DNA from 3 places in the Streptomyces sp. NPDC096136 genome. Region 1 is predicted to be linked to each of the others. Evidence: riboswitches for the same ligand, from Rfam matches in the RefSeq annotation. Region 1 holds a riboswitch; each other region holds the start of a gene.
The links. A riboswitch is a leader RNA that binds a small molecule or an ion and turns the genes downstream of it on or off. The one in region 1 is predicted to bind thiamine pyrophosphate.
Positions count from the first base shown of each region.

Region 2: linked by a shared signal. The riboswitch ahead of thiC (phosphomethylpyrimidine synthase ThiC) and the one ahead of ACIRBY_RS27920 (thiamine ABC transporter substrate binding subunit) in region 1 are both predicted to bind thiamine pyrophosphate.
Region 3: linked by a shared signal. The riboswitch ahead of thiO (glycine oxidase ThiO) and the one ahead of ACIRBY_RS27920 (thiamine ABC transporter substrate binding subunit) in region 1 are both predicted to bind thiamine pyrophosphate.

Region 1 is NZ_JBIWFZ010000016.1:85,802-96,803, reverse strand. Features, by position in the region: gene ACIRBY_RS27940 (NAD(P)/FAD-dependent oxidoreductase) at 1-1,323, shown strand, start outside; gene ACIRBY_RS27935 (cytochrome P450) at 1,339-2,589, shown strand; gene ACIRBY_RS27930 (ABC transporter ATP-binding protein) at 2,612-3,634, opposite strand; gene ACIRBY_RS27925 (ABC transporter permease) at 3,634-5,331, opposite strand; gene ACIRBY_RS27920 (thiamine ABC transporter substrate binding subunit) at 5,307-6,407, opposite strand; TPP riboswitch at 6,496-6,623, opposite strand; gene rlmN (23S rRNA (adenine(2503)-C(2))-methyltransferase RlmN) at 6,644-7,759, opposite strand; gene ACIRBY_RS27910 (phosphatidate cytidylyltransferase) at 7,894-8,970, opposite strand; gene frr (ribosome recycling factor) at 8,970-9,527, opposite strand; gene pyrH (UMP kinase) at 9,622-10,401, opposite strand; gene tsf (translation elongation factor Ts) at 10,564-11,002, opposite strand, start outside.
Region 2 is NZ_JBIWFZ010000005.1:364,950-372,965, forward strand. Features, by position in the region: gene ACIRBY_RS13590 (cupin domain-containing protein) at 1-268, shown strand, start outside; gene ACIRBY_RS13595 (DUF5326 family protein) at 429-656, shown strand; gene ACIRBY_RS13600 (IclR family transcriptional regulator) at 839-1,585, shown strand; gene ACIRBY_RS13605 (SsgA family sporulation/cell division regulator) at 1,683-2,135, shown strand; gene ACIRBY_RS13610 (YibE/F family protein) at 2,170-3,642, opposite strand; TPP riboswitch at 3,715-3,859, shown strand; gene thiC (phosphomethylpyrimidine synthase ThiC) at 3,854-5,641, shown strand; gene ACIRBY_RS13620 (aldo/keto reductase) at 5,766-6,815, shown strand; gene ACIRBY_RS13625 (glycosyltransferase) at 6,839-7,999, opposite strand.
Region 3 is NZ_JBIWFZ010000004.1:238,956-249,957, reverse strand. Features, by position in the region: gene ACIRBY_RS10340 (hypothetical protein) at 1-48, opposite strand, end outside; gene metF (methylenetetrahydrofolate reductase [NAD(P)H]) at 101-1,015, opposite strand; gene thiE (thiamine phosphate synthase) at 1,205-1,843, opposite strand; gene ACIRBY_RS10325 (Rv2175c family DNA-binding protein) at 1,923-2,288, opposite strand; gene ACIRBY_RS10320 (NAD(P)/FAD-dependent oxidoreductase) at 2,437-3,657, opposite strand; TPP riboswitch at 3,759-3,871, shown strand; gene thiO (glycine oxidase ThiO) at 3,869-5,053, shown strand; gene thiS (sulfur carrier protein ThiS) at 5,050-5,250, shown strand; gene ACIRBY_RS10305 (thiazole synthase) at 5,256-6,050, shown strand; gene pknB (Stk1 family PASTA domain-containing Ser/Thr kinase) at 6,153-8,066, shown strand; gene ACIRBY_RS10295 (deoxyribonuclease IV) at 8,073-8,933, shown strand; gene ACIRBY_RS10290 (DUF4396 domain-containing protein) at 9,034-9,585, shown strand; gene ACIRBY_RS10285 (sulfite oxidase-like oxidoreductase) at 9,592-10,224, opposite strand; gene bfr (bacterioferritin) at 10,397-10,876, shown strand; gene ACIRBY_RS10275 (bacterioferritin-associated ferredoxin) at 10,922-11,002, opposite strand, start outside.

The DNA.
Region 1 (11,002 bases):
GGCCTGCGGGCCGCCGAGACCATGCGCGAGAAGGGCTTCGCCGGTTCGCTGACGATGATCGGCGACGAGCCCCACGAGCCGTACGACCGCCCTCCCCTGTCCAAGCAGGTCCTGCTGGGCATGGCCACCGCCGACGGGACGGCCCTGCCCCGCCGCCGGGACATCGACGCGAAGTGGCGCCTCGGGGTGCCCGCCGCCGGCCTGGACATGGCGGCCCAACGGGTCCGGCTGGCCGACGGGGACGAGGTGGAGTACGACCGGCTGCTGATCGCCACCGGTGTGCGGGCCCGGCCCTGGCCCAAGCCCGACGAGGCCGCCCTCGACGGGGTCTTCGTCCTGCGCACCCGGGGCGACGCGGCCGCCCTGGAGCGCGCCCTCGCGGCCGGGCCGGGCCGGGTGCTGGTGATCGGGGCCGGGTTCACGGGCTCCGAGATCGCCTCCGCGTGCCGGGAGCGCGGGCTCGCCGTCACCGTGGCCGAACGCGGCGACGCGCCACTGGTCGGCGCGCTCGGCGGGGTGGTCGGAGCGGTCGCGGCCGACATGCACCGCGAGAACGGCGTCGACCTGCGCACCGGGATCATGGTCACGGGCCTGGAGGGCGACTCCTCCGGCCGGGTCCGGTCCGCACACCTCTCCGACGGCACCACGCTGGAGGCGGAGGTGGTGGTCGTCTCCCTCGGCGCCCAGCGCAACACCGAGTGGCTCGCCGGGTCCGGACTCGGCGCGGGTCCGCGCGGCATCGCCTGCGACGCGGGCTGCCGGGCCTTCGACGTCCGGGGCATCGTCACCGACGACATCTACGTGGCCGGCGACGTCGCCCGCTCCCCGCACGCCCTCTTCGGCTACCAGTTCCTGTCGCTGGAGCACTGGGGCAACGCCGTGGCCCAGGCGGAGACCGCCGCGCACAACATGCTCAGCAGGAGCGCCGACCGCCGGCCCCACATGTGGGTCCCGGCGTTCTGGTCCTCCCAGTTCGGCGTCAGCATCAAGTCGGTCGGGGTCCCCTCGATGGGGACCGAGATCGTGATCACCCAGGGATCGCGCGCCGAGCGCCGCTTCGTCGGCGTCTACGGGTACCAGGGCCGCGTCATCGGGGCCGTCACCTTCGACCAGTGCCGCTGGCTGGACTTCTACGAGCAGCAGATCGAACAGACCGCGCCGTTCCCGCCGCCCTTCCCGACGGTGGACCGCAGGCCCGAGGGCGAACGTCCCATCCCCGCGGACTTCCCCGACCCCTCGGTGCCCACGCACGGCCCGACCATCACCCTGAGCGGCTACTCCCCGGCCGACCGGCGCATGACCTTCACACCGGCGCACAACTGAGCACGAGGACCTCTCATGACCCAAGGCATCCTGCGGCAGATCCTCGACTACTCCAGCCGTGCCAACCCGTACCCGCTGTACGAGGAGCTCCGCAAGAACCCGGTGTTCCACGACGGGGAAGGCCCGTACGTCGTCAGCACCTACCACGAGATCAAGGGCCTCCTGCACGACCCGCGGATCAGCTCCGACGCCCGCAACCTGGCGACGACGGCCGGCGACCCGCTGAACGAGGCCGACGAGGACGAGGGAGGGGTGCTGCCGCCGTCCTTCCTGAAGCTGGACCCGCCCGACCACGACCGGCTGCGCCGGATGACCAACCGCCCCTTCGGACCGCCGCACTCCCCGCGCCGGGTCGAGCAGATGCGCGGCGAGCTGGGCGGCATCGTGACCGGGCTGATCGACACGATCGCCGAGAAGGGCGACCCGGGCCGGATCGACCTGGTCGAGGAGTTCTCCTACCCCTTCCCCGTGACGGTGATCTGCCGGCTGCTGGGCGTGCCGCCCGAGGACGAGGCCCGCTTCCACGTCTGGGCCGACACCCTCGCCGCGAGCCTGGACCCCGATCCGGACGCGGACCCCGCCGAACGGATGAAGAAGACGCAGGACTCCCGGATGGAGCTCGGCATGTACCTGGCCGGGCTGATCGAGGAGCGGCGCAAGAACCCGACCGGGGACATGCTCTCGGAGCTGGCGACCGGGCAGGGACCGGACGGCACCATGAGCACGATGGAGGTGCTCAGCACGGCGGCCCTGCTGCTGATCGCCGGGCACGAGACCACCGTCAACCTGATCACGAACGGGATGCTCACCCTCCTGCGCCAGCCGGAGCACCTGGACCGGCTGCGCTCCGAACCGAACCTGGCCGTGCCGATGGTGGAGGAGCTGCTGCGCTACGAGCCCCCGGTGCAGCTGCTGCCGCAGCGCAGCACGCTGGCCGACATCGAGGTGGCGGGGGTGACCATCCCCAAGGGCTCCTCGCTCTGGCTGGTCCTCGCCTCGGGGAACCGCGACCCGAAGCGGTTCGAGGACCCGGACCGCTTCGACCCCGACCGCAAGGACGTCCAGCACCTGGGCCTGGGCAGCGGCATCCACAGCTGCTTCGGGGCGCCGCTGGCCCGGCTGGAGGCCGCGCTGGCCCTGAGCGAGCTGGCCCGCAGGCTGGAGAACCCGCGGCTGCTGGAGGACCCCCCGCCCTACCGGCAGAACGCGGTCCTGCGCGGCCCGCGCCACCTGCCGATCGCCTGCGACGGCATCCGCGCCGCCTAGGCCTCCCCGCGCGGGGGCGTCCCTAGGCCGAGGGGAGGACGACCACCTCGGAGGGCGTGAAGGCCACCGCGACCCGGTCCCCCGCGGCCGGCGCGGTGGCGAGGGCGCACTCCGCCTCCAGTGCGGGGCCCGACGCGGGCCGGAGCAGCAGCGCCACGTGCGTGCCCCGGAAGGTACGGGACTCCACCACGCAGTCCAGCCCGGCCGCGGCCGGCACCACCCCGGCCGGCCGGACCAGCAGCCGGTGCTCGCCCTCGGGCGAGCCGGCCGGTACGGGGACCTTCCCCCACGGGGTCGCGGCCGCGCCCCCGCAGACGGTGGCCGGGACCACGTTCTCGAAGCCGAGGAACCGTGCCACGAACTCCGAGGCCGGCCGCTGCCACACCTCCAGCGGGGTGCCCGCCTGGGCGATCCGGCCGTCCCGCATCACCACCACCCGGTCGGCCAGCGCGAAGGCCTCGCCCTGGTCGTGGGTGACGGCCAGCACGGTGGTCCCCAGCCGGGAGAACAGCCCCTGGAGCTCCACCACCAGCCGCTCGCGCAGCCCCCGGTCGAGCTGGCCCAGCGGCTCGTCCAGCATGAGCAGCCTCGGCGAGGGGGCCAGCGCCCGGGCCAGGGCCACGCGCTGCTGCTCACCGCCCGACAGCGAGGCCACGGCCCGGCCCTGGGCCCCGGGGAGCCCGACCAGGTCCAGCAGCCGCGCGACCCGCTCGCCCCGCTCCGCCCTCGCGGAGCCCCGCACGCGCAGGCCGAAGGCGACGTTCGCGCCGACGTCCCGGTGCGGGAAGAGCTGGTGGTCCTGGAACATCAGGCCGACCCCCCTCCGGTGCACCGGCACCCCGGCCTGGTCGGCGCCGTCGAGCAGCACGCGCCCGGCGGAGGGCGGCTGGAGCCCGGCCACCACCCGCAGCAGGGTGGACTTGCCGCTGCCGCTGGGCCCGAGCACGCAGACGGTCTCGTGCTCGGCGACCTCCAGGTCCACCGCGTCCACGACCGCGCGGTCGCCGAAGCGCACCGTCACCCCTTCGAGGCGCAGCAGGGTCATCAGAACTCTCCCGAGGTCTTGTCGGGTCGCAGTCGCTCCAGCACCAGCAGGGACACCGCGCACACCAGCATCAGAATCGTGCTCAGGGCCATGGCCTGCCCGTAGTTCATCCCGCCGGCCCGCCCCAGCAGCCGGGCCACGGCCACCGGCAGCGTCGGACGGTCCGGCCGGGCGATGAACACCGTCGCGCCGAACTCGCCCAGCGAGACCGCGAAGGCGAAGCCCGCCGCGATCAGGACCGCCCGCCGCACCAGCGGCAGGTCCACCTCGCGCCACACCCGCAGCGGCGACGCTCCGAGCACGGCCGCCGCCTCCCGCAGCCTGCCGTCGACCGCGCGCAGCACCGGCAGCATGGTCCGCACGACGAACGGCACCCCGACCAGGGCCTGGGCCAGCGGCACCAGGATCCAGGAGGTGCGCAGGTCCAGCGGCGGCTCGTCCAGGGTGATCAGGAACCCGAAGCCCACCGTCACGGCGGACACGCCGAGGGGCAGCATCAGCAGCGCGTCGAAGCCCCGGACGAAGCGGCCGGCACGCCGGGCCAGCGCCGCGGCCGCGAGACCGCCGACGGCCAGGGCGATGGCCGTGGCGGCGAGCGCGTACTGGAGGGAGTTCCAGATGGCCTCCAGCGGCGGCACCAGAAACGTTCCGCCCCCGGAACCGCTCTCCTGGAGCGCCCGGTAGAACCCGAACCCGTACCCGCCGGGCGCGTCCAGGGACCGCTCCACCAGCACGGCGAGCGGGGCCACGATCAGCAGCGCCACCGTCAGCAGCACCCCGCCCAGCAGCCCGCGCTGCGCCCAGCCGCGCGGCGGGTGCGCGGTGCGCGACGGGTCGACGAGCCGCAGCGCCGTCTCCCGCCGGCGCACGGTCCAGGCGTGCACGCCGAGGATGATCCCGACGGCGGCGAACTGGACCAGCGTCAGCACCGCGGCCGTCGACAGGTCCAGCAGCTGCGCCGTCTGCCGGTAGACCTCGACCTCCAGCGTGGCGTACGAGGGGCCGCCCAGGATCTGGACGACGCCGAAGGAGCTGAAGGTGAACAGGAACACCATCAGCGCGGCGGCGGCCACCGACGGCGCGAGCGCGGGCAGGGTCACCCGCCGCCAGGCCGTGAACCGCCCGGCGCCCAGCACCCGGGCGGCCTCCTCCTGGCGCGGGTCCAGCTGGGCCCACAGCCCGCCGACCGTCCGGACGACGACGGCGTAGTTGAAGAAGACGTGCGCGAGCAGGATCGCCCAGACGGTGGTGTCCAGCCGGACGCCCCACATCTCGTCGAGCAGCCCGTTGCGACCGACCAGTGCCAGGAAGGCCGTGCCGACGACCACGGTCGGCAGCACGAAGGGGACCGTGACCAGGGCGCGCAGCAGCTGTTTGCCGGGGAAGGAGAAGCGTGCGAACACGTACGCGCCCGGGAGCGCGACGAGCAGGGTGAGCACGGTCGAGGCGAGCGCCTGCCAGGTGGTGAACCAGAGCACGCCGGCGATGTCGGGCTGGGAGAGCACCTCGCCGATCCGGCCGAACTCCCAGCCCGCGTCCGTCCTGAACCCGCGGCCGACGATCGCGGCGACGGGGTACGCGAAGAACAGCCCGAAGAAGGCGAGCGGCACGGCCATCAGGGCCAGCCTGACGGCGGTGGCCCGCCCGCCCTCCTTCGGGGAGCCGTCGCGGACTACTTCACGACGATCGAGGACCATGCCTTGACCCACTGGTCACGGTTCTTCGCGATGGTCTCGGGGGCCACGTTCTCCGGCTTCTCGACCACCACGCCGTGCTTGGTGAACACCTCCGGCAGCTTCGCGTCCTTGACCACCGGGTTCACGAACATCTGGAGCGGCATGTCCTCCTGGAACTTCTTGCCGATCAGGAAGTCGATGAGGGCCTTGCCGCCCTCCTCGTTCTTCGCGCCCTTCAACAGGCCCGCGAACTCGACCTGGCGGAAGCAGGTGCCGGTGGCCACGCCCGTGGGGGCCTCGGCCGGCTGGGGGTCGCCGTAGAGGACCTCGACCGGCGGGCTGGAGGCGTAGGAGACGACCAGCGGGCGGTCGCCCTTGGCCTTCTTGCCGCCCGCGGAGCCGGAGAACCGCTCGTTGTAGGCCTGCTCCCAGCCGTCGACGACCTCGACGCCGTTGGCCTTGAGCTTGCTCCAGTAGTCCTTCCAGCCGTCCTCGCCGTACTTGCCGACGGAGGCGAGCAGGAAGCCGAGGCCGGGCGAGGAGGTCGCGGCGTTCTCGGTGACGAGCAGGTTCTTGTACTCCGGCTTGAGCAGGTCGTCCAGCGTCTGCGGCGGGGCGATCTTCTTGTCGGCGAAGTAGGCCTTGTCGTAGTTGACGCAGATGTCGCCGGAGTCGACCGGCGTGACCCGGTGCTGCGGGTCGAGGAGGTACTCGGGCTTGACCCCGGCCAGGCCCTTGGCCTCGTACGGGGTGAAGATCCCGTTGTCGAGGGCGCGGGAGAGGAGCGTGTTGTCGACGCCGAAGAAGACGTCGCCGCGCGGGGAGCCCTTGGTGAGGATCTCCTGGTTGAGGGCGGCGCCGGCGTCACCGGACTTCAGCACCTTGACGGTGTAGCCGCTCTGCTGCTCGAACTCCTTGAGGACCGGTTCGGACACGACGAAGGAGTCGTGGGAGACGAGCGTGATCGTCTTGGACTTCGGGGCCCCGCTCGCGGCGGCCCCCTCCTCGTTCTTGGCGCCCCCGCCGCACGCGGCGAGCGTGCCGACACCGAGGGCCGCGGCCAGCGCCGCACCCGCGATCTTCTTGGTGGTGCTCACGGTTCATTCCTCCTGGGTATGACCAGGAGAAGACGCGGCCCCGCCCGGGCGCTCGGATGGAGCGGGCGCCCGGGCAGGGCGCAACAGCTTGAGGTGGTGACCGAACTTCCTACCCAGAATGACCTGGGCGAGGTTCAGAGGGTCTGCGGCCACGGTGCTCGATCCGAAAACGTGTTGCCGCACTCTCAGCGCTGTGGCGCTCCCCTGTCGGAATATGCAGATGTACGCGGGCCAGACTACCGCTCGCTCGCCGCGAGCTGCCCGCACGCTCCGTCGATCTCCTGGCCACGGGTGTCCCGGACGGTCACGGGCACGCCGTGGCGGGCGATGGCCTCGACGAAGGCCTTCTCGTCCTCGGGGCGCGAGGCGGTCCACTTCGAGCCGGGCGTCGGGTTCAGCGGGATCAGGTTGACGTGCACGCGCTTGCCCTTGAGCAGGCGGCCGAGGAGGTCGCCGCGCCAGGCCTGGTCGTTGATGTCGCGGATCAGGGCGTACTCGATGGAGACCCGGCGGCCGGACTTCTCGGCGTACTCCCAGGCCGCGTCGAGGACCTCGCGGACCTTCCAGCGGGTGTTCACGGGGACGAGGGTGTCGCGCAGCTCGTCGTCCGGGGCGTGCAGGGAGACCGCGAGGCGGCACTTGAAGCCCTCGTCGGCGAACCGCAGCATGGCCGGGACCAGGCCGACGGTGGAGACGGTGATGCCGCGCTGCGACAGGCCCAGGCCGTCGGGCTCCGGGTCGGTGAGGCGGCGGATGGCGCCGACGACGCGGTTGTAGTTGGCGAGCGGCTCGCCCATGCCCATGAAGACGATGTTGGACAGGCGGGCGGGGCCGCCGGGGACCTCGCCGTCGCGCAGGGCGCGCATGCCGTCGACGATCTGGTGCACGATCTCGGCGGTGGACAGGTTGCGGTCGAGGCCGGCCTGGCCGGTGGCGCAGAACGGGCAGTTCATGCCGCAGCCCGCCTGCGAGGAGATGCACATGGTGACCCGGTCGGGGTAGCGCATCAGGACGGACTCGACGAGGGTGCCGTCGTGCAGCTTCCACAGGGTCTTGCGGGTGGTGTCGTCGTCGCAGCTGATGTGCCGGATGACGTTCATCAGCTCGGGCAGCAGCTCCTGCTGGAGCTTCTCGCGCGAGGCCGCCGGGATGTCGGTCCACTCCGCCGGGTCGTGGGCGTAGCGGGCGAAGTAGTGCTGGGAGAGCTGCTTGGCCCGGAACGGCTTCTCGCCGATCGCGGCCACCGCCTCGCGGCGCTCGGCCGGGGTGAGGTCGGCGAGGTGCCGGGGCGGCTTCTTGGCCCCTCGCGGGGCGACGAAGGTGAGCTCACCCGGAGCGGGACGGGGGGCCATGCGGTACTCCTCGGTACGACGGGGTGGGGGTCACCCCGCGCATGCAGGGCCGGTCCGCGGCGTCGGCCGCCGGACGGAAAGGGCGCGCCGCGTGGAACACGGCGCGCCCTCCAGGATAACCCGGCCCGGAACCGTCAGCCGGTGCCGACGAAGGCGGCCAGCAGCAGCCAGACGACCGGGGCCGTCGGCAGCAGGGAGTCGAGGCGGTCCATGATGCCCCCGTGGCCCGGGAGCAGCGTGCCCATGTCCTTGATCCCCAGGTCGCGCTTGATCATCGACTCGCCGAGGTCGCCCAGGGTCGCGCTGACGGCGACGGCCAGGCCCAGGAGCAGGCCCTGCCACCAGGAGCCCCCGTCGATCAGGAACTCCATGCACAGCGCGCCGGCCACCATGGCGAAGGCCACCGCTCCGAGGAGTCCCTCGCGGGTCTTCCCGGGGCTGATGCGCGGCGCGAGCTTGTGCTTGCCGAAGCGCCAGCCGACGGCGTACGCCCCGGTGTCGCTGACGACGGTCAGCAGCAGGAAGGTCACCACCCGCTGCGGGCCGTCCTCGGCCGTGAGCAGCATCGCGACGAACGTCGCCAGGAAGGGCACGTAGAACGCCGCGAAGACGCCCGCGGTGACGTCCTTGAGGTAGTCCTCGGGCGGTTCCGTCATCCGCCAGACGAGCACCGCCAGCGCGGTCAGCGCCATGGCGACCCAGGCGCCCTCGGCCCCGCGGACGTAGCCGGCGATGACCATCGCCGCGCCGCCGACCGCGAGCGGGACCAGCGGCGCCTTGATGCCCTTCTTCTCCTGGAGCCGGGAGGTGAGCTCCCACAGGCCGACCACGACCGCGACGACGACCACGCCGACGAAGACGGCCTTGACGATGAACAGCGAAGCGAAGATCACCGCGCCGAGGCCGACGCCGACCCCTATCGCGGCACGCAGATCCCGCCCGGCACGCTTCTTCTGCGGCGGGGGCGAGGCGTCCTGCGGTGCCTGGGAAGGCGGTGGCGGGGGGCTGGGCATGGGCTCCTGCAACGGCATCTCGGTACGGAGCGGGGGGCCGCCGGCGAAGGCGGCCCCCCGATCGCGTGCTTCCCGGTCGTCGAACGCACGGCCGGCGGCATCGGGCACGATGGGCATGGGCGCAGTCTGCGGGCCCACCAGCGCATCGTATGCGGGACCCGCCGGTACCGGCTCAGCGGCCCAGGGAGAGTCGTTCATCAGACCTCGAGGAGCTCGGCTTCCTTGTGCTTGAGGAGCTCGTCCACCTGCGCGACGTACTTCGCGGTGGTGTCGTCGAGCTCCTTCTCGGCGCGGCGCACCTCGTCCTCGCCGGCCTCCTTGTCCTTGACCAGCTTGTCGAGGGCGTCCTTGGCCTTGCGGCGCACGGCGCGGATGGAGACGCGGGAGTCCTCGGCCTTGTTCTTGGCGACCTTGATGTACTCCTTGCGGCGGTCCTGCGTCAGCTCGGGGAAGGTCACCCGGATGATATTGCCGTCGTTGCTGGGGTTGACGCCCAGGTCGGAGTCGCGGATCGCCTGCTCGATGTTGCGCAGGGCGCTCTTGTCGAAGGGGGTCACGACGGCCATGCGCGGCTCGGGCACCGAGAAGGAGGCGAGCTGGTTGATGGGCGTGATGGCGCCGTAGTAGTCCGCCACGATCTTGTTGAACATCGCCGGGTGCGCACGGCCCGTGCGAATCGCGGCGAAGTCCTCCTTGGCGACGACGACGGCCTTCTCCATCTTCTCCTCGGCCTCGAGGAGGATTTCTTCGATCACCACGTGCTCCTGCATGTCTTGAATGGATGGTTCGGGCGGGCGGGGCGGTACGGGCCGCCCGGACCGGGCCCGTGAAGGGCCCGGTGCGACGGGCTCAAGCCCGGGTGCCCTGGTCGCTCACGAGCGTGCCGATCTTCTCACCCTTGACGGCACGGGCGATATTGCCTTCGGCGAGCAGTTCGAAGACGAGGATCGGCAGCTGGTTGTCGCGGCACAGCGTGATGGCCGTGGCGTCGGCGACCTTGAGGTCCCGGGACAGCACCTCGTTGTACTCCAGCGCGTCGAACTTCACCGCGTCCGGGTTGGTCTTCGGGTCGGAGTCGTAGACCCCGTCGACGCCGTTCTTGCCCATGAGGAGGGCCTCGGCGTCGATCTCCAGGGCGCGCTGGGCGGCCGTGGTGTCGGTGGAGAAGTACGGCATGCCCATGCCGGCGCCGAAGATGACGACGCGGCCCTTCTCCAGGTGCCGGACGGCGCGCAGCGGGATGTACGGCTCCGCGACCTGGCCCATGGTGATGGCGGTCTGGACGCGGCTGTCGATGCCCTCCTTCTCCAGGAAGTCCTGGAGGGCGAGGCAGTTCATGACGGTGCCGAGCATGCCCATGTAGTCGGACCGGGCCCGGTCCATGCCGCGCTGCTGAAGCTCCGCGCCGCGGAAGAAGTTGCCGCCGCCGATGACGACCGCGATCTCGGCGCCGTCTCGGACCACGGCCGCGATCTCGCGGGCGATGGCGTGCACGACGTCAGGGTCGACACCCAGCCCGCCGCCGCCGGAGAAGGCTTCGCCGGACAGCTTCAGCATGAAGCGGCGACCCTTCTTCTCGTGGTCGCTCTTGTCGTGGGATGCGGTGTGGGGGTCCACGCCCTGGTTCATGGAGATCTCCTCGTGCACATACGAAGAAGGCCATTGCCGTTGGGTCCTCTCGGTTCCCTCTGCGGCAATGGCCTCCTCGTCAGATCTGCGGTCGTCCGGCGCAAGCGCGGACGACTGCCTCAGACCCTATCGGGGTCCGGTGTCCGTCGCGTACGGACGGACTCAGATGCCGACCTTGATGCGGGCGAAGCGCTTCAGGGTGACACCGGCCTCGTCCAGAACCTTCTGGACGGACTTCTTGTTGTCCAGCGCGTACGGCTGGCCGAGCAGCGTGGCGTCCTTGAAGAAGCCGTTCACGCGACCCTCGACGATCTTGGCGATCGCGGCCTCGGGCTTGCCCTCGGCGCGGGTGGTCTCCTCGGCGACGCGGCGCTCGGACTCGACGATCTCGGCCGGGACGTCCTCGGCGGTGAGGTACTTCGGCGCGAAGGCGGCGATGTGCTGGGCGATGCCCTTGGCCAGGTCGGCGTCGGCCTTGTCCAGCTCGACCAGGACACCGATCTGCGGGGGCAGGTCGGGCATGGTGCGGTGCATGTAGGAGGCCACGAAGGCACCCTCGTACGCCGCGAAGCGGTCCAGGACGATCTTCTCGCCGAGGTTG
Region 2 (8,016 bases), on a different contig from region 1:
CGGCGCCTACCTGCAGTTCCTGCGTGAGCGGAACATGTCGGTCGGGCTCTACTCGCTGGACGCGGGGCAGAGCGACCCGCAGCAGCCGCACCGCCAGGACGAGGTGTACTTCGTGGTGAGCGGCCGTGCCTCGATCACGGTCGGGGAGGAGACGACGACGGTGGCGAACGGCAGCGTGGTCTACGTCCCGGCGGGGGTGCCGCACAAGTTCCACCACATCACCGAGCCGCTGAAGGTGATGGTCGTCTTCTCCCCGCCGGAGGCCTGAGGCCCCGCCGGACTGAGGGTCGTCCCCCTGATCCCCCTAGGGGGCGGGTCAGGGGGTTCCGGGGGCTCTCGGGCCCCCGGCCCGTGCGCGCGGCTCCTAAGCTCGAGACCAAGGAAGACGACGCCAGGGACACCGGCGAGGACGAGGAAGAGGTAGGGACATGGACGGGATCCGAGCGATGTTCGCGGGCACGCCGTGGTGGGTCAAGTGGGTCGCCGTTCCCCTGCTGGCGCTCTTCGTCTTCGGCGGGATCATCACCTCGATCATCGGCACGCTGATCGGCTTCGCCTTCAAGGTCCTGCTGTTCGCGGCCCTGGTCGGCGGCCTGGTCTTCGTCGTCAAGAAGTTCACGGGCAGCGGGGCGAAGAGCACCTCCGGCGACTGGTAGGCCGTCGTGCCCGAGGGGTGCGGGCATTGCGCCAGCCGGGCGAACATGTCCCGGCAAACCCCTCATCCTGTGGCAATCGGTGGATAGGCTGGCAATCCGTGCCGTTCCCTGGGCGCCGGCGGGCCCCCCGGGCCCGCCGCCACGCCTGGGGGTGAGCTGTGTCTCCGGATCGCAATGCCGGTGTGCCGACGCTGATCGGCTCGGTGCAGAGGGCGCTGCGGCTGCTGGAAGCGGCGAGCTCCCATTGCGGGGGAGCCCCGGCGAAACAGCTGGCGCGCGAGGCCGGGCTCCCGCTCCCCACCGCGTACCACCTGCTGCGCACCCTGACGCACGAGGGTTATCTGCGCCGGGAGGGCGGGGTGTTCGTCCTCGGTGACGCGGCCGGCCGGCTGGCGGACGGAGGGCTTCAGCAGAAACGTCGCAGCATGATCCTCGATTCGCTCGCGCACTTCCGCGACGCGGTCGGGGCCCCCGTCTACTTCGCGGTCTACCGTGAGGGTGAGATCGAGGTCATGGGTGTCTCGGACACCCCGGCCAACCCCGCCTGCGAGGAATGGGCCGATTTCCGCGCCACCGCGCACGCGCACGCCATCGGGCAGTGCCTGCTGGGGCAGTTGGACGAGAAGGCGCGCAGGGACTACTACGACCGTCATCCGGTCGAGGGCATCACGCCGTACACCGTGCGGGACATGCGCACGCTGGAGGAGCGGATCGGCTCCCTGGGGCGGATGCAGCCGGTGACCGAGCATCAGGAGTACGCCCTGGGCACGGTGTGCGCGGCCATCCCGATCACCGCCGGCGACGCCGCCGCGACCATGGCCATTTCTCTCCCTGTGCACCAGGAATCCCGCTTGCTGTGTGTAGTCGATCGGCTACGGAGTGAAGTAGGCGCGCTGTTGAGCACCCTCTCGTTCTCTATCAGTATCTGAAAACTCACTCCTTGTGATCTGCTGGCGCTTCCACCACCCTTGTCAAGAGGGCCCTGGGGGATCATTCCTGGCCACTTCCACTACAGCGGGGTAGGCAATGCGCGAGTCGGTACAGGCAGAGGTCATGATGAGCTTCCTCGTTTCCGAGGAGCTCGCGTTCCGGATCCCGGTGGAACTCCGGTACGACGCCCGTGACCCCTACGCCGTACGCCTGACCTTCCACCTTCCCGGAGACGCCCCGGTGACCTGGGCGTTCGGCCGGGAGCTGCTCCTCGACGGCATCAACAGGCCCTGCGGTGAAGGCGACGTGCACATCGCTCCCACCGAACCGGGAGAGCTCTCCGACGTCCACATCCGCCTCCAGGTCGGCGGTGACCGGGCCCTCTTCCGTGCCGGTGCGGCCCCGCTCGTCGCGTTCCTCGACCGGACCGACCGGCTCGTCCCGCTCGGTCAGGAGCGCAGCCTCGGCGACTTCGAGGAGACCCTCGACGAGGAGCTCGGCAGGATCCTCGCGCAGGCGCAGCAGCAGAACGGGCAGAACGCGGGCTGAGGGCCCGCTCCCCGGGCCCGTCCCCCGCAGCCCCTCAGCGCTTGCGCCGCCGGCCCCGCCCACCGCGGGCCGCCGGCGCGGCCTGGGCGGGGACGGCGCCCGCGGCGGTGGGGGCGGGCCGGTCCGCGGACACCACCAGAGCGGCCAGCGCCGTGGTCACCGGGACCGAGGCGACGAGTCCGATGGAGCCCACCAGGGTCCGTACGATCTCCTCCGCCACCAGCTCGCTGTTGGCCACCGTGCCCATGCTGCTGTTCGCGATGGAGAACAGCAGCAGCAGGGGGAGCGCCGCGCCCGCGTAGGCCAGGACGAGGGTGTTGACCACGGAGGCGATGTGGTCCCGGCCGATCCGGATGGCCGCCCGGTACAGGGCGCGCGGACCCATGTCAGGGTCCGCCTGGTGCAGTTCCCAGACGGCGGAGGTCTGGGTGACGGTCACGTCGTCGAGGACGCCGAGCGATCCGATGATCACGCCTGCGAGCAGCAGGCCGCTCATGTCGATGTTCGGGTAGAGCCCGTGGATCAGCCCGGTGTTGTCGTCCGTGTTCCCGCTCAGGAACGCCCAGCCGATGAACAGCGAACCCAGCAGTCCGATCAGCAGCAGCGAGACCAGGGTGCCGAGGACGGCGACCGAGGTCCGGGCGGTCAGCCCGTGGCACATGTACAGGGCGATCAGCATGATCGCGCTGGCGCCGACGACCGCGACGAGCAGGGGGTTCGAACCCTGCAGGATCGCCGGGAGGATGAAGAGGGTCAGCACCCCGAAGCTCACGACGAGCGCGACGAGCGCGAACAGCCCGCGCATCCGGCCGACGACGACCACCGCCACCGCGAAGATGGCCGCGAGCAGGATCATCGGGAACTTGCGGTTCAGGTCGATCACGGAGTACTGGAGGTCGCGCGGCGCGTTCGGCGCGTACGCGACGACCACCTCCTGGTCCATCTCCAGCTGTCGTGGCGCACCGGGCTGGACGATTTCGAAGAAGACGCGCCCCTTGTCCGGTCCGGTGCCGACCTCGACGGTGGCCCTCTTGCAGGCACCGGGCCGGGCCTCGCGCCCCTGGGGGGCGGGACCGTTGCCGGTGGGCGGGACTTGCGAGGCGTTGACCGACTTGCAGTCGACGTCGGAGATCGCGACCACCTTCGCCTGCTGCGTCTGGCGGTCGAAGCCCACCCCGGTGCGCTCGTGGCCGGGGGCGCCGCCGGGCCAGAGCACCACCAGGCCGGCGAAGACGGCGACGGCGAAGGGGATCAGTACGGCGGAGATCACCTTGCGCAGGTGCCTGGATCCCGGGGCCGCCGGCCCGTGGCCGTGGCTGTGGCCGTGTCCGTGCGCCTGTCCGTGGTCGTGTCCGTGGTCATGTCCGTGCGCCTGCCCGTGGGAAGGCCCATGGCCGTGGGAAGGGTCCTGCGGGCCGTCGGCCGCATGCCCGGGGGACGCATGCTCGTGGCCGGTGTGGCCCCAGGTTTCCGTGGGCTGGTTGGGGGGCTGCGGCGAGGTCGTCACCGGCAGATCATCGCAAGAGATGAGGGGGCCCACTGTTCAGCACGCCACAGATGACGCTAGCGTGGGGGCTACTTTGCACAACGCGGGAGCTCGGAGCACCGGGCTGAGAGGGCGCTGATCACCGTACGCGCAGCAGATTGCGTACGGGAGGAGGCTGCGTCGACCGCCGAACCTGTTACCGGGTAATGCCGGCGTAGGGAGATCAGGTCTCATGACCATTCAGGACGCACGCACGCCTGCCGTCGACCAGGGCGCCGACGGCCAGACCGAGCGCCAGCCCGGCTGGCACAAGGGATACCTGGCGGGTTCCCGCCCGGACATCCGGGTGCCGGTCCGCCAGGTCCACCTCACCAACGGCAAGGACGTCACGCTCTACGACACGTCCGGTCCGTACACCGACCCGCAGATCGAGACCGACGTGCGCCGCGGCCTGCCGCCGCTGCGCGAGAACTGGATCATCGGCCGCGGTGACACCGAGGAGTACGCGGGTCGTCCCGTGCGCCCCGAGGACGACGGCATCAAGCACACCTCGCCCCGCGGCGGCCTCAAGAACCTCGACGCGGTCTTCCCCGGCCGCCCGCGCCTCCCGCGCCGGGGCCGCGGTGGCCAGGCCGTCACGCAGCTCGCGTACGCCCGCCGGGGCGAGATCACCCCGGAGATGGAGTACGTCGCGATCCGCGAGAACGTCTCCCCCGAGGTCGTCCGCGAGGAGATCGCCGCAGGCCGCGCGGTGCTCCCGGCCAACGTGAACCACCCGGAGATCGAGCCGATGATCATCGGCAAGCGGTTCCTGGTGAAGGTCAACGCCAACATCGGCAATTCGGCCGTCACCTCCTCCATCGAGGAGGAGGTCGACAAGATGACCTGGGCCACCCAGTGGGGTGCCGACACGGTCATGGACCTCTCGACCGGCCGCAACATCCACACCACGCGCGAGTGGGTCCTGCGCAACTCCCCCGTCCCGATCGGCACCGTGCCGCTCTACCAGGCGCTGGAGAAGGTCGACGGCCGTGCCGAGGACCTGACCTGGGAGATCTACAAGGACACCGTCATCGAGCAGGCCGAGCAGGGCGTCGACTACATGACGGTCCACGCCGGCGTGCTGCTGCCGTACGTGCCGCTGACGGCCCGCCGCAAGACCGGCATCGTCTCCCGCGGCGGCTCGATCATGGCCGCCTGGTGCCTGGCGCACCACAAGGAGAACTTCCTCTACACGAACTTCGAGGAGCTCTGCGAGATCCTCGCGGCGTACGACGTCACGTACTCGCTCGGCGACGGCCTGCGCCCCGGCTCCATCGCGGACGCCAACGACGCCGCGCAGTTCGCGGAGCTGAAGACGCTGGGCGAGCTGAACACGATCGCCAAGCGGCACAACGTGCAGACGATGATCGAGGGCCCGGGCCACGTCCCGATGCACAAGATCAAGGAGAACATCGACCTCCAGCAGGAGATCTGCGAGGAGGCGCCGTTCTACACGCTCGGCCCGCTGACCACGGACGTCGCGCCCGCCTACGACCACATCACCTCGGGCATCGGCGCCGCGATGATCGCCTGGTGGGGCACCGCGATGCTCTGCTACGTGACGCCCAAGGAGCACCTGGGCCTGCCCAACCGCGACGACGTGAAGACCGGTGTCATCACGTACAAGATCGCGGCCCACGCGGCGGACCTGGCCAAGGGCCACCCGGGTGCCCAGGAGTGGGACGACGCCCTGTCGGACGCGCGGTTCGAGTTCCGCTGGGAGGACCAGTTCAACCTGGCCCTCGACCCCGACACGGCCCGTGAGTTCCACGACGAGACGCTCCCGGCCGAGCCGGCCAAGACCGCGCACTTCTGCTCCATGTGCGGTCCGAAGTTCTGCTCGATGAAGATCTCCCAGGACATCCGCCGTGAGCACGGCGGCGACCTGAAGGCAGAGGAGATCGAGGCGGGCATGGCGGAGAAGTCCGCCGAGTTCGCCGCCTCCGGCAACCGCGTCTACCTGCCGCTGGCGGACTGAGCCGACCGTCCGGACCGTCCCGCGACCTCATGGGGGGAGTTGCGGGACGGTCCGGACGGACCGCCGGGAAAACGGGGTCTTGCGCTGGAGTGCGCTCCAGCTCCTAGAGTGCGGCCGCATGACCATGCGATACCGGAATCTGGGCGGGACCGGCATAGAGGTGAGTGCCCACTGCCTCGGCACGATGATGTTCGGGGCGGTGGGGAACCCGGACCACGCGGAGTGCGAGCGGATCATCCACGCCGCCCTCGACCAGGGCATCAACTTCGTGGACACCGCCGACATGTACTCGGCGGGCGAGTCCGAGGTGATCGTCGGCAAGGCGCTCAAGGGGCGGCGGGACGACGTGGTGCTCGCCACCAAGGTCCACTTCCAGATGGGAGAGGGCCGCAACCGCAGCGGGAACTCGCGGCGCTGGATCGTGCGGGCCGTCGAGGACAGCCTGCGGCGGCTGGACACCGACTGGATCGACCTCTACCAGGTGCACCGGCCCGACCACTCGACCGATGTCGAGGAGACGCTGTCCGTCCTGGGCGACCTCGTCAGGGCCGGGAAGATCAGGTCCTTCGGCTGCTCGACCTTTCCCGCCGAGGAACTGGTCGAGGCCCATCACGCCGCCGAGCGCCGGGCCCTGCCCCGGTTCCGGACCGAGCAGCCGCCGTACTCGATCCTCGCGCGCGGCATCGAGGCCGACGTGCTGCCCGTCGCCCGGCGTTACGGGATGGGCGTGCTGACCTGGAGCCCCCTCGCCTCGGGCTTCCTGAGCGGGAAGCACCGGCTCGGCAGCCCGGTCGACCTGACCACCGGGCGGGCGAAGCTGCACCCGGCCCGCTTCGACCCGGCGATCCCCGGCAACGTGGCCAAGCTGGAGGCCGTGGAGAAGCTCGTCACGATCGCCGACGACCTGGGCTGCACGCTGCCGGAGCTGGCCGTGGCGTTCCCCGTCGCGCATCCGGCGGTCACCTCGGTGATCATCGGGCCGCGCACGATGGAACAGTTCGAGTCCCTGGTGAAGGGGGCCGGGCTGGTCCTCGACGACGAGGTGCTCGACCGGATCGACGAGGTCGTGCCGCCGGGCGTGAACCTCTACCACCCGGACGGCGTCTGGCGCCCGCCGGCCCTCACGGACGCCACCCAGCGGCGGCGCCCGCTCGGCGACCGGGCCGCGGGCTAGACCGTCCCTCCGGCAGGGAGGGGTCAGACCCGGCGCTTGGCGCGGCGTTTCGCCGGGGGGCGGCTCCCGGCGGAGGCCGGGAGGGGGGCGGACGGACGTTTCACGTGAAACATCGCCGGATCCAGCCTGCTCCGTGCGAAGTCCAGGTTCCCGGCGACCCGTTCGCGGTGCTCGTCGGGCATCCTTCCTTTGCTCAGCAGGCGCTCGCAGCACTCCAGCGACTCGCGGTACTCGCCGACCCAGTAGGCGGCGATCGCGAGTTCGTCGAGCGCCCGCCACTCGTGCCAGGCGTGCTCCACGAAGAGGACGTCCTTCGGGCAGGGGATACGAGCCGCCTCCTTGGCGAACACATAGGCCAGCGGCCACCGCTCCTCCACCCGGCAGAGGCCCGCCAGGTCCCCGATCGCCTCGGCCCGCGAGGGCCTGCTCTCGAAGGCGCGGAGGTAGCGGTCCATCACCTCGGCCGCGGGCCTGCCCAGGCCCGCGGCGGCCCGTGCGGCGTAGACCCGGGCGAGGTACGTCTCCTCGTAGAAGCCGACCATGGACGCCCGGCGGTCGTAAGCGGCGAGGGACTTCTCCTGCTCGCCCGCGTCCCGCCAGCTCTGCCCGAGGTAGAACACGTAGCGGGCGTTGTCGGGCTCCTTGGCCAGCCCCTCTTCGAGGAGGGCCGCATCGCGCAGGTACTTCTGCCGCTGACCTCCCTCCCGGAGCCGGGCGCCCCCGCCGATGCTGAGGATGTGGGCGCCGCCGAGCGTTCCCAGGCTGTACTCGCCGCCGCAGTCGATGTACTCGTGGAGCACGCCGACGTACCGCCAGGGCAGGCGGGTGGAGACCAGCGCCGCCCGGTAGTGGACGATCGGCCCGTCGTGCAGGGCGATCCGGTACGCGTCGAGGGTCAGCTCCGGCATCCGGAACCCGGGCTCCACCTCCATCGCGTCGTCGGCGTCGATGAACAGCAGGTAGTCGGCAGTGTCGCGGGCGAGTTCGATCGCCTCGGTCCGGCTGCCGTCGAATCCCTTCCAGGGGCGTTCGTGGAGGGTTCCGGGGAGGTCGCCGAAGCAGTCCCTGATGACGTCCTGGGTGCCGTCCGTCGAGCCGGTGTCCACGATCACCCAGGTGTCGATCAGGGGACGTACCGAGTCGAGGCATTTCCGGATCGTGGGGGCCTCGTCCTTGACGATCATGTTCAGACAGACTTTTG
Region 3 (11,002 bases), on a different contig from region 1:
CCACAACGCGACGAAACCGAACGCGATGTAGAGGACCGTCATTCCCATGCAAGGCCCCTCTCGGTACGGCCGTACCGCGCGGGAAACGGGAGACGGCCGATCAGGCCCGCTGGTGCAGGCCCAGGTTCTCGTAGATCTCGAGGGTCGCCGTGGAATTGTTCAGCGTGATGAAGTGCAGTCCGGGTACACCTTCGGACAGCAGCCGCGCGCAGAACTCCGTGGCGAACTCGATGCCAATGGAGCGTACAGCGGCCGGATCGTCCTTGACGGCGAGCATGCGGTCTTTCACGGCGTCGGGGAAGACCGCATTGCTCAGCTGGGGCAGCCGGTCGAGCTGCTTGATGCCCACAACAGGCATGACCTCGGGGATGATCGGGGTCTCGCAGCCGGCCTTCTGGGCGCTGTCGCGCAGCCGCAGATAATTCTCCGGATCGAAGAACATCTGGGTGATGGCGTAGTCCGCACCGGCGCGGCACTTGTCCACGAAGTGTCGGATGTCCGTGTCCCAGTCCTCCGAGCGCGGGTGCATCTCGGGGAAGGCGGCGACGCCGACGCAGAAGTCGCCGGACTCCTTGAGCAGGCGCACGAGGTCGGCCGCGTAGTCCACGCCCTCGGGATGCTTGACCCAGGGGCCCATGGGGTCGCCCGGCGGGTCCCCGCGCAGCGCGAGCATGTTGCGGATGCCGGCGTCGGCGAACTGGCCGATCACGTGGCGCAGCTCGGCGACGGAGTGGTCGACGGCGGTGAGGTGCGCGACGGGTGTCAGCGTGGTGTCGGCGGCGATCTGCTCGGTGGCGCGGACGGTGCCGCCCCGGGTCGAGCCTCCGGCCCCGTACGTGACGGAGACGAAGCTCGGGGAGACCGCCTCGATCCGGCGGAGCGCGTTCCAGAGGTTGCGCTCGCCCTTCTCGGTCTTGGGGGCCCAGAACTCGAAGGAATACGAGGCTCCGGACGCGAGGAGGTCGCGGACCGTGTGTGCGCGGTCCGACCAGGTGGAAGCGGTACCAAGGGCCATACGGGCAGGTTAGACGCGCCCCGGCGGACGCCGAAGCGCTGTCCACCCCTTGGACGGATTTTTGGACACCTCGGCGCGCGCCCCGGCCGGGCGCGAGTTCCGCGCGAGCACGGTTCGAGGGGCCGCCGCCCGGGACGGGTCCGGGCGGGCCGGGCCCTGGCGGGGCGGGTCCGGGGCGGGTCCGGGGCCTCAGCCGAGGCGGGCGCGGACGCGCTTCGCCAGCTCGGCGGCGGCGGCGCCGGGGTCGGAGGCCTCGGTGATGGCGCGGACGACCACGACACGGGTGGCCCCGGCGTCGAGGACCTCGTCCAGGTTGCCGGCGTCGATGCCGCCGATGGCGAACCAGGGGCGGTCCTGGTCCAGGGAGGCCGCGTGGCGGACGAGGTCCAGGCCGGGGGCGTGGCGGCCGGGCTTGGTGGGGGTGGGCCAGCAGGGGCCGGTGCAGAAGTAGTCCACGCCCGGCTCGGCGACGGCGGCGTCGACCTCGGACTCGGAGTGGCAGGAGCGCCCGATCAGGACCTCCGGGCCGAGGATCGCGCGGGCGGCGGGGACGGGGATGTCGCCCTGGCCCAGGTGCAGGACGTCGGAGCCGATGGCGTGCGCGACGTCGGCGCGGTCGTTGACCGCGAGGAGCTTGCCGTGCCGGCGGGCGGCCTCGGCGAAGACCCGGAGGTGTTCGAGTTCCTCACCGGCCTCCATGCCCTTGTCGCGGAGCTGGACGACGTCCACCCCGCCGGCCAGGACGGCGTCGAGGAACTCGGGGAGGTCTCCCTGCCGCTTTCGGGCGTCCGTGCACAGGTAGAGCCGGGCGTCGGACAGCTGCTGCATGGGAGTACCCCTCTGGTGGTGGCGGTGTGCGGGCGGGCCGAGGCTACCCCGCCGGCCCGCACACCCGTGGATCAGCCGGTCAGAGGGCGAGCGCCTGGGCGCGGCGCTTCACCTCCGTGCCGCGATTCTCGCGCAGCGCCTGCACGGGGGTGCCGGGCAGGGTGGGGTCCTCGGTGAAGAGCCACTCCAGCATCTCCTCGTCGGAGAAGCGGTCGTCGCGCAGCACCGTGAGCAGGCCGACGAGTCCCTTGACGACCTTGTCGCCGTCGATGAACTGGGCCGGAACCTGCAGGGCGCGGTTCTCGCCCCGGCGTACGGCGATCAGCTGCCCTTCCTTGACCATCTGGCGGACCCGGGTCACCTCGATGTCGAGCATCTCCGCGATGTCGGGGAGGTACAGCCACGAGGGGACGAGGGCATCGATCTTTGCGTCAATCTCGGTCACGGGGACAAGCCTGCCACCTCGGCGGGACACCCGGTACCCGGCCCCGTCCGTCCGGGTCCGTCCGCGTAGGCGGGGATCCGCCCGGATCAGGGTCCGCGCCCGGTTGCGGGCCCGGCCGCGCGGCGGCGGGCCGGGCCCCGGGGCGGTGTCAGGCGGCGGCCGACTTCAGCGGTACGCCCGGGTCGGCGACCTTGGCCGGATCCACGGGGGCGCCCGACTCGATCAGCTTCCGCCCCTGGGCCAGGTCGCGGGGGCGGCCGACGGCCAGGACCGCGACGAGGGCGTCCCCGCGCAGCCAGCACACCGACCAGGCGTCCCCGTCCGGGTCGCCGCGCCACAGCAGGGCGTCGGCGCCGCCGTGGTGGCCGGCGTACTGCACGAAGCGGCCGAACTGCTCGGACCAGAAGTAGGGCACGGGGTCGTAGGCCTGTACGGCCTCCCCCGCGACGATGTTCGCCGCGACCGTGCGCGGGCCCTGGAGGGCGTTGTCCCAGTGGTGGACCAGCAGCCGGGTCCCGTAGCGGGCCGACGGGAAGGAGGAGCAGTCCCCGACGGCGTACACCCCGGGCAGGGAGGTGCGCAGGTGGGCGTCGGCGGTGACGGAGCCGTCGGGGCCCCGCTCGACGCCGCTGCCGTCGAGCCAGTCGGTGGCGGGCCGGGCGCCGACGCCGACGACGACGGCCCCGGCGGGCAGCTCGCGGCCGTCCGCGAGGAGCACCCGCCCCTCCTCGACGGCGGCCACCCGGGCGCCGGTGAGCAGGGTGGCGCCGGCGCCCTGGTACCAGCGGGCCATCGGGGCGGCGACCTCGGCGGGCAGGGCACCGGCGAGGACCCGGTCGGCCGCCTCGACCACGGTGACGGCGCAGCCGGCCTCGCGGGCGGCGGTGGCGAACTCGGCGCCGATCCAGCCGGCCCCGACCACGACGGTGTCGGGGGCGGCGGCCAGGACCGGGCGCAGCCGGGCGGCGTCGTCGAGGGTGCGCAGCAGGTGGGCGCCGGGGACGCCGCCGGTGCCGGGCAGGGTCAGGGGCGTGGCTCCCGTGGCCAGGACGAGGACCTCGTACGGGACCGGTCCGGCCTCGGTGTCCAGCTCGTGGTCGGCGGCGCGCAGGCCGGTGACCTCGGTCCCCAGGCGGAGCGTGATGCCGAGGCCTTCGAAGTCGACGTCGAAGGCCGAGTCCTCGGCCTTGCCGAGCAGTACCGCCTTGGACAGCGGCGGGCGGTCGTAGGGCTGGTGGGGTTCGGCGCCCAGCAGGGTCACGGGGCCGGTCCAGCCCTGTTCCCGCAGGGCCACCGCGGTCTGCACCCCGGCCATTCCGGCGCCGACGATCACGACACCGGGCTTCGTCTGTTCCGTCTGCTCACTCACACGGCCAGCCTAGTCACCTGACGACCCGTCAGGAAACTGGGGGCGGGGCGCCACAGGGAGGCAGCCTTACCCGCCACCGGCCCCGGGGTTACGCTGGCCACCGTACCTATCGCGGGAGTCCGGGCGCACCGGGCTGAGAGGGAGGCTGGCCGGCCTCCGACCGTACGAACCTGATCCGGGTCATGCCGGCGAAGGGAGGGGCTGGACGCCCATGCACGCATCCGACAAGGGATCCGACCACCGGGGCTGCGACGTCCTCGTCATCGGTGGCGGGATCATCGGCCTGGTCACCGCCTGGCGGGCGGCCCGCAGCGGCCTGCGCACCGCGCTCGCCGACCCCGACCCCGGCGGCGGCGCCGCCCGGGTCGCGGCCGGCATGCTCGCCGCCGTCACCGAACTGCACTACGGCGAGGAAACCCTGCTGGGGCTCAACCTCGCCTCCGCCGCCCGCTACCCGGACTTCGCCGCCGAGCTCTCCGAGGCCAGCGGCGGCATGGACCTCGGCTACCGGGCCTGCGGCACCCTGGCCGTCGCCCTCGACGCCGACGACCGCCTCCACCTGCGGGAACTGCACGCCCTCCAGCGCCGCTGCGGCCTGGAGTCCGAGTGGCTCACCGGCCGCGAGTGCCGCCGCCTGGAGCCGATGCTGACCCCCGGGGTGCGCGGCGGGCTGCGCGTCGACGGGGACCACCAGGTGGATCCGCGCCGACTCGCCGCCGCACTGCTGGCCGCCTGCGAGCGGGCCGGGGTGGAGATCCACCGGGCGGCCGCCCGCCGGCTGCTCGTCACCGCCGACCGGGCCTCGGGGGCGCTGCTCGACGACGGCACCGGGCTGCGCGCCGACCAGGTGGTCCTGGCCGCCGGCTCGCTCAGCGGCCGGCTGGAGGGCGTACCGGAACAGGTGCTGCCGCCCGTACGGCCGGTCAAGGGGCAGGTCCTGCGGCTGGCCGTGCCGCCCGCCTTCGCGCCGTTCCTGTCCCGGACGGTACGGGCCGTGGTGCGCGGCAGCCACGTCTACCTGGTCCCGCGCGAGAACGGCGAACTCGTCGTCGGCGCCACCAGCGAGGAGCTCGGCTGGGACACCACCGTCACCGCCGGCGGGGTCTACGAGCTGCTGCGCGACGCGCACGAACTGGTCCCCGGCATCACCGAGCTCCCCCTGGTCGAGACCCGGGCGGGGCTGCGCCCGTGCTCCCCGGACAACGCGCCGCTGCTGGGCCCCAGCGACCTGCCCGGTCTGCACCTGGCCACCGGCCACTACCGCAACGGGGTGCTGCTGACCCCGCTCACCGGCGACGTGATGGCGGAGCTGCTGACCACCGGCGCCGTGCCGGAGATCGCCCGCCCCTTCAGCCCCCGCCGCTTCTCCTCCACCCGTCAGGAGTCCCCCGCATGACCATCTCCGTCAACGGCGAGCCGCGCGAGCTCGCGGCCGGCACCACCCTCGACGCGGTGGTCGCCACCCTGACCACCGCCCCCTCCGGCGTGGCCGCCGCCCTCAACGAGACGGTCGTCCCGCGCGGACAGTGGCCGCACACCGCGGTCGGCGACGGCGACCGGGTCGAGGTCCTCACCGCGGTCCAGGGAGGCTGAGCGCCATGGCCGACGACCTGTTCACCCTGGGCGGCCGGACCTTCTCGTCCCGCCTGATCATGGGCACGGGCGGCGCCCCGAGCCTGGAGGTCATGGAACGCGCCCTGATCACCTCCGGCACCGAGCTCACCACGGTGGCCATGCGCCGCCTGGACCCGACGGTCCAGGGCTCCGTCCTGTCCGTTCTGTCCCGGCTCGGCATCGCGGTCCTCCCGAACACGGCGGGCTGCTTCACCGCCGGCGAGGCCGTCCTGACGGCCCGGCTCGCGCGGGAGGCGCTGGGCACGGACTGGATCAAGCTGGAGGTGGTCGCGGACGAGCGGACCCTCCTGCCGGACGGGGTCGAGCTGCTGGACGCGGCGGAGGTGCTGGTCGACGAGGGCTTCACGGTCCTCCCCTACACCAACGACGACCCGGTGCTGGCCCGCAGGCTGGAGGACGCGGGCTGCGCGGCGATCATGCCGCTGGGCTCCCCCATCGGCTCCGGGATGGGCATCCGCAACCCGCACAACTTCGAGCTGATCGTGGAGCGGGCCGGGGTGCCGGTCATCCTGGACGCGGGCGCGGGGACGGCCTCGGACGCCGCGCTGGCGATGGAGCTCGGCTGCGCGGCGGTGATGCTGGCCTCCGCGGTGACCCGTGCGCAGGAGCCGGTGCTCATGGCGGCGGCCATGCGCGACGCCGTCTCGGCGGGCCGGCTGGCCCACCGCGCGGGCCGCATCCCCCAGCGCCGCTTCGCGGAGGCCTCGTCCCCGCGGGAGGGCCGCGCCGCTCTGGACCCGGAGCGCCCGGCGTTCTGAGGGCCCGCCGCGAACCCCCCGCCCCCCCGCCCACGTCACAGGTGCGCTGCAAGGCGTGGACACCCCGGCCGGGGGTGGTGGGGGCCCTCGTAGAATCGCCGGGTGGATACGACCCTGGATGACCCCCTCGTCGGGCGCGTGCTCGACGGCCGCTACCGCGTCGACGCCCGCATCGCCGCAGGCGGCATGGCGACGGTCTACCGGGCCCTCGACACCCGCCTCGACCGCGTCCTCGCACTGAAGATCATGCACCCGGACCTGGCCGCCGACGCCGCCTTCGTCGACCGCTTCATCCGCGAGGCGAAGTCCGTGGCCCGCCTCGCCCACCCCAACGTGGTCGGGGTCTTCGACCAGGGCACCGACGGCCCGTACACGTACCTCGCCATGGAGTACGTCTCCGGCTGCACCCTGCGCGACGTCCTGCGCGAGCGCGGCGCGCTCCAGCCGCGGGCCGCGCTCGACATCCTCGAACCGGTCCTCGCCGCGCTCGGCACCGCCCACCGCGCCGGCTTCGTCCACCGGGACATCAAGCCCGAGAACGTGCTGATCGGCGACGACGGCCGGGTCAAGGTCGCCGACTTCGGCCTCGTGCGCTCCGTGGACGCCGCCACCCACACCACCGGCTCCGTCCTCGGCACGGTCTCCTACCTCGCCCCCGAGCAGATCGAGGACGGGGTCTACGACACCCGCGTGGACGTCTACGCCTGCGGCGTCGTGCTGTACGAGATGCTCACCGGCTCCAAGCCGCACACCGGCGGCACCCCCGCCCAGGTGCTGTTCCAGCACCTCAACGAGGACGTCCCGCCCCCGTCGGCCGCCGTCCCGGGGCTGCCCGCCGCGCTCGACGAGCTCGTCGCCCAGGCCACCGCCCGCACCCCCGGGCTGCGCCCCGCGGACGCCGCCGCCCTGCTGGGCCTGGCCCGCGAGGCGCGGGCGCGGATCGGCGAGGCCGAGCTGGACGCCGTACCTCCGCAGGCGCGGGCCGCCGAGCGGTCCGCAACCGAGGACCGCACCAGCGTGATCCCGCGCCCGGTCGCGGGGCAGGCGCAGGAGCAGTCCGTGCACCACACCTCGCGCCTGGAGCGGCCGCACGTACCGGAGCCCCCGGCTCCCCCGGCCGCCCGCCGGCAGCGCCGGGGCACGGTCCTCGTCATCGCGGGGATCCTGCTCGCCCTGGGTCTGGGCGCCGGCGTCTGGTACATCAACTCCGGGCAGTTCACCAAGGTGCCCAACCTCCTCGGCAAGACGGAGGAGCAGGCCAGGACGGAGCTGTCCGCCGCCGGGCTCGGCGTCAAGAAGGTCGACCGGAAGTTCAGCGAGGCCTTCGAGCGCGGCACGGTCATGAACTCCGACCCCGCCGGCGGCAAGCGGATCCGCGGCAACGGCGCGGTGACCCTCACCGTCTCCCGCGGCCCCGAGCTGGTCAGCGTGCCCGATCTGAAGGGTCGGCCGCTGGAGGAGGCCAAGGCCGAGCTGACGAAGGCGGGGCTGGCCCCCGGCATCGTCACCCAGGCCTTCAGCCAGGACGTGGCCCAGGGCTCGGTGATCGGCACCGACCCGGCCGGCGGCCAGAAGCGGGCCCCCGACACCGCCGTCTCCCTCCAGGTCAGCAAGGGCCGCCCGGTCCAGGTCCCGGCCGTCACCGGCCAGTCGGCCGACCAGGCGCGGGCGGCCCTGGAGGCCCTCGGTCTGAAGGTCGAGACGGCCCCCGACCAGGTCAACTCCCCCGCGCCCGCCGGTACGGTCGCCAACCAGTCGATCGGCGCGGGCACCCAGGCCGCCACCGGGGACACGGTCACGCTGACCCTCTCCAAGGGCCCCCGGCCGGTGCAGGTCCCGAACGTGGCCGGCCAGGACGTGGACGCCGCCCGCAAGGCGCTGGAGGCCCTGGGCTTCAAGGTGAAGGTGGAGCGCCCCTTCCTGTCCTTCAGCAGCACGGTGGACACGCAGTCGGTGCCCGCCGGACAGAGCGTCCCCGAGGGCAGCACGATCACCATCAAGACCAAGGGGCTCTGAGCACCGTTGTCACGCAATCCCGTGGGCGGGCACGTGCCCGTCGCCGGCGGGCTGGCCTCCGTGGGCCTCGCCTACGCCCGTGAGATGGGCGCAGAGGCCGTCCAGGTCTTCGTGGCCAACCCGCGCGGGTGGGCCACCCCGACCGGGAACCCGGCGCAGGACGAGCTGCTGCGCGCGCAGTGCGCCGAGGAGTCGATCCCGGTGTACGTGCACGCCCCGTACCTGATCAACTTCGGCTCGCACACCGCGGCGACCGTCGAGAAGTCGGTGGAGTCCCTGCGGCACTCACTGCGCCGGGGCCGGGAGATCGGTGCGCTCGGGGTGGTCGTGCACACCGGCTCGGCGACCGGGGGCCGTCCGCGTGAGGAGGCGTACGCGCAGGTCAGGGAGTACATGCTGCCGCTGCTGGACGAGCTGACCCACGAGGACGACCCCTTCCTGCTGCTGGAGTCCACGGCCGGCCAGGGCTCCTCGCTCTGCTCGCGCACCTGGGACTTCGGCCCGTACTTCGAGGCCCTCGACCACCACGAGAAGCTCGGCATCTGCCTGGACACCTGCCACATCTTCGCGGCGGGCCACGACCTGGCGGAGCCGGGCGGCACCAAGCAGACCCTGGACCTGCTGGCGGACACGGTGGGCGCGGGCCGGCTCAAGCTGATCCACGCCAACGACTCCAAGGAGGGCGTCGGCGCCCACAAGGACCGGCACGCCAACATCGGCCAGGGCCACATCGGCCGGGAGGCCTTCGCCGAGCTGTTCTCCCACCCCGAGACGGACGGCGTCCCGCTGATCATCGAGACGCCCGGCGGCAAGGAGGGGCACGCCGCGGACGTGGCCCTGCTGAAGGAGCTGCGCGAGCTGCACTGACCGCTCCCCGATTCCTTGAGGAATACCCCTGGGGGGTATACGGTTCCACCAGTCGGCGGGACCGCTGCCCGGCGTTCCGCCAGACCTCCAGGGGGTTGTCATGACGCAGGCGCACGAACATCACGAGCACCACGCACATCACGAGAACCACGACCACCACGCACACACCGAGCACCAGCAGCACGCCGGGCACGCCCACGCCCACGGCGGCGGCCCCGTCGGCTGGGGGACGGCGGCCCGGGCCACGCTGCACTGCCTGACCGGATGCGCCATCGGCGAGGTCCTCGGCATGATCGTCGGCACCGCCCTGGGCTGGGGGAACCTTCCGACGATGGTCCTGGCGATCGTCCTCGCGTTCTTCTTCGGCTACGCCCTCACCCTGCGCGGGATCCTGGCCGCCGGCGTGGACCTCCGCTCGGCCGTCCGGGTGGCGCTGGCCGCGGACACCCTCTCGATCGCCGTCATGGAGCTGATCGACAACGGCGTCATCGCCGTCTGGCCCGGGGCCATGGACGCCCACCTCTCGGAGGCGCTGTTCTGGACCGCCCTGGCGATCTCGCTGGCGCTCGCCTTCGTCGTGACCGCCCCGGTCAACAAGTGGATGATCGGCCGCGGCAAGGGCCACGCCGTCGTCCACCAGTACCACCACTGAGGGCGGTCACAGCTCCGGACCGTCGCCGGGCCCCTCCTGGTACGAGTAGCGCTGCTCGCGCCAGGGGTCGCCGATGTTGTGGTAGCCGCGCTCCTCCCAGAAACCGCGGCGGTCGGCGGTCATGTACTCGATGCCCCGCACCCACTTGGGCCCTTTCCAGGCGTACAGGTGCGGGACCACCAGGCGCAGCGGGAAGCCGTGTTCGGCCGTGAGCGGTTCGCCGCCCATGTGGGTGGCGAAGACGGTCCGGTCGGAGGCGAAGTCGGCCAGCCGCAGGTTGGAGCTGAAGCCGTACTCGGCCCACACCATCACGTGCGTGGCCTGCGGGGCCGGAGGGGCCAGGGCGAGGATGTCGCGGGCCATCACCCCGCCCCACTCGGCGCCCAGCATGCTGAACTTGGTGACGCAGTGCAGGTCGGCCACCACCGAGTCGAACGGCAGCGCCGCGAACTCCTCGTGGTTCCAGCAGTGCTTCTCGCCGTCGGCCGTCGCCCCGAAGACGCGGAACTCCCAGCGGTCCGGCTTGAACTTGGGCACGGGACCGTAGTGGGTGACCGGCCAGCCCCTCTGCAGCCGCTGCCCCGGAGGAAGCTCCAGTTGCTCTGCTCCCGGAGATTCCCGGCTTTCCGGCTGACCCATGCCTCCATGGTGACAGACGTGGCGGGGTGGTCACGACCAGGTACGAGCCGAAACGGGCAAGTCACGGTAACTCCGACTAAGGAGGCACTTACTGGACGGCCCCCTACGGCGGTGCAAAGATGCGCGCACTGCCCAGTCACCTAGCTGACATTGCCTGGAAGGAGCCTCTGCGATGCAGGGCGACCCCGAGGTCCTCGAGTTTCTGAACGAGCAGCTGACCGGCGAGCTCACGGCCATCAACCAGTACTGGCTGCACTACCGCATCCAGGACAACAAGGGGTGGACGAAGCTCGCCAACTACACCCGTGCCGAGTCCATCGACGAGATGAAGCACGCGGACAAGCTCACCGAGCGCATCCTGATGCTCGACGGGCTCCCGAACTACCAGCGGCTCTTCCACGTGCGGGTCGGCCAGACCCTGACGGAGATGTTCCAGGCGGACCGGCAGGTCGAGGTGGAGGCGATCGACCGCCTCAGGCGGGGCATCGAGGTCATGCGCGGCAAGGGGGACGTCACCTCGGCGCGGCTCTTCGAGGAGATCCTGGAGGACGAGGAGCACCACATCGACTACCTCGACACCCAGCTGGAGCTGATCGAGAGCATCGGCGAGGCGCTCTACATCGCCCAGCTGATCGAGCAGCCGGAGAGCTGAGGGCGGGAGGGACCAGGGGCCCGGTGGGCGCCCGGCGCCCGGAGGTTAGGCCGCGTCGGCCAGGACGGGCTGCGCGGCCCCGGGGGCCGGGCGGGGCGCGGAGGCGAGGACGGCCGCCGCGTCGCC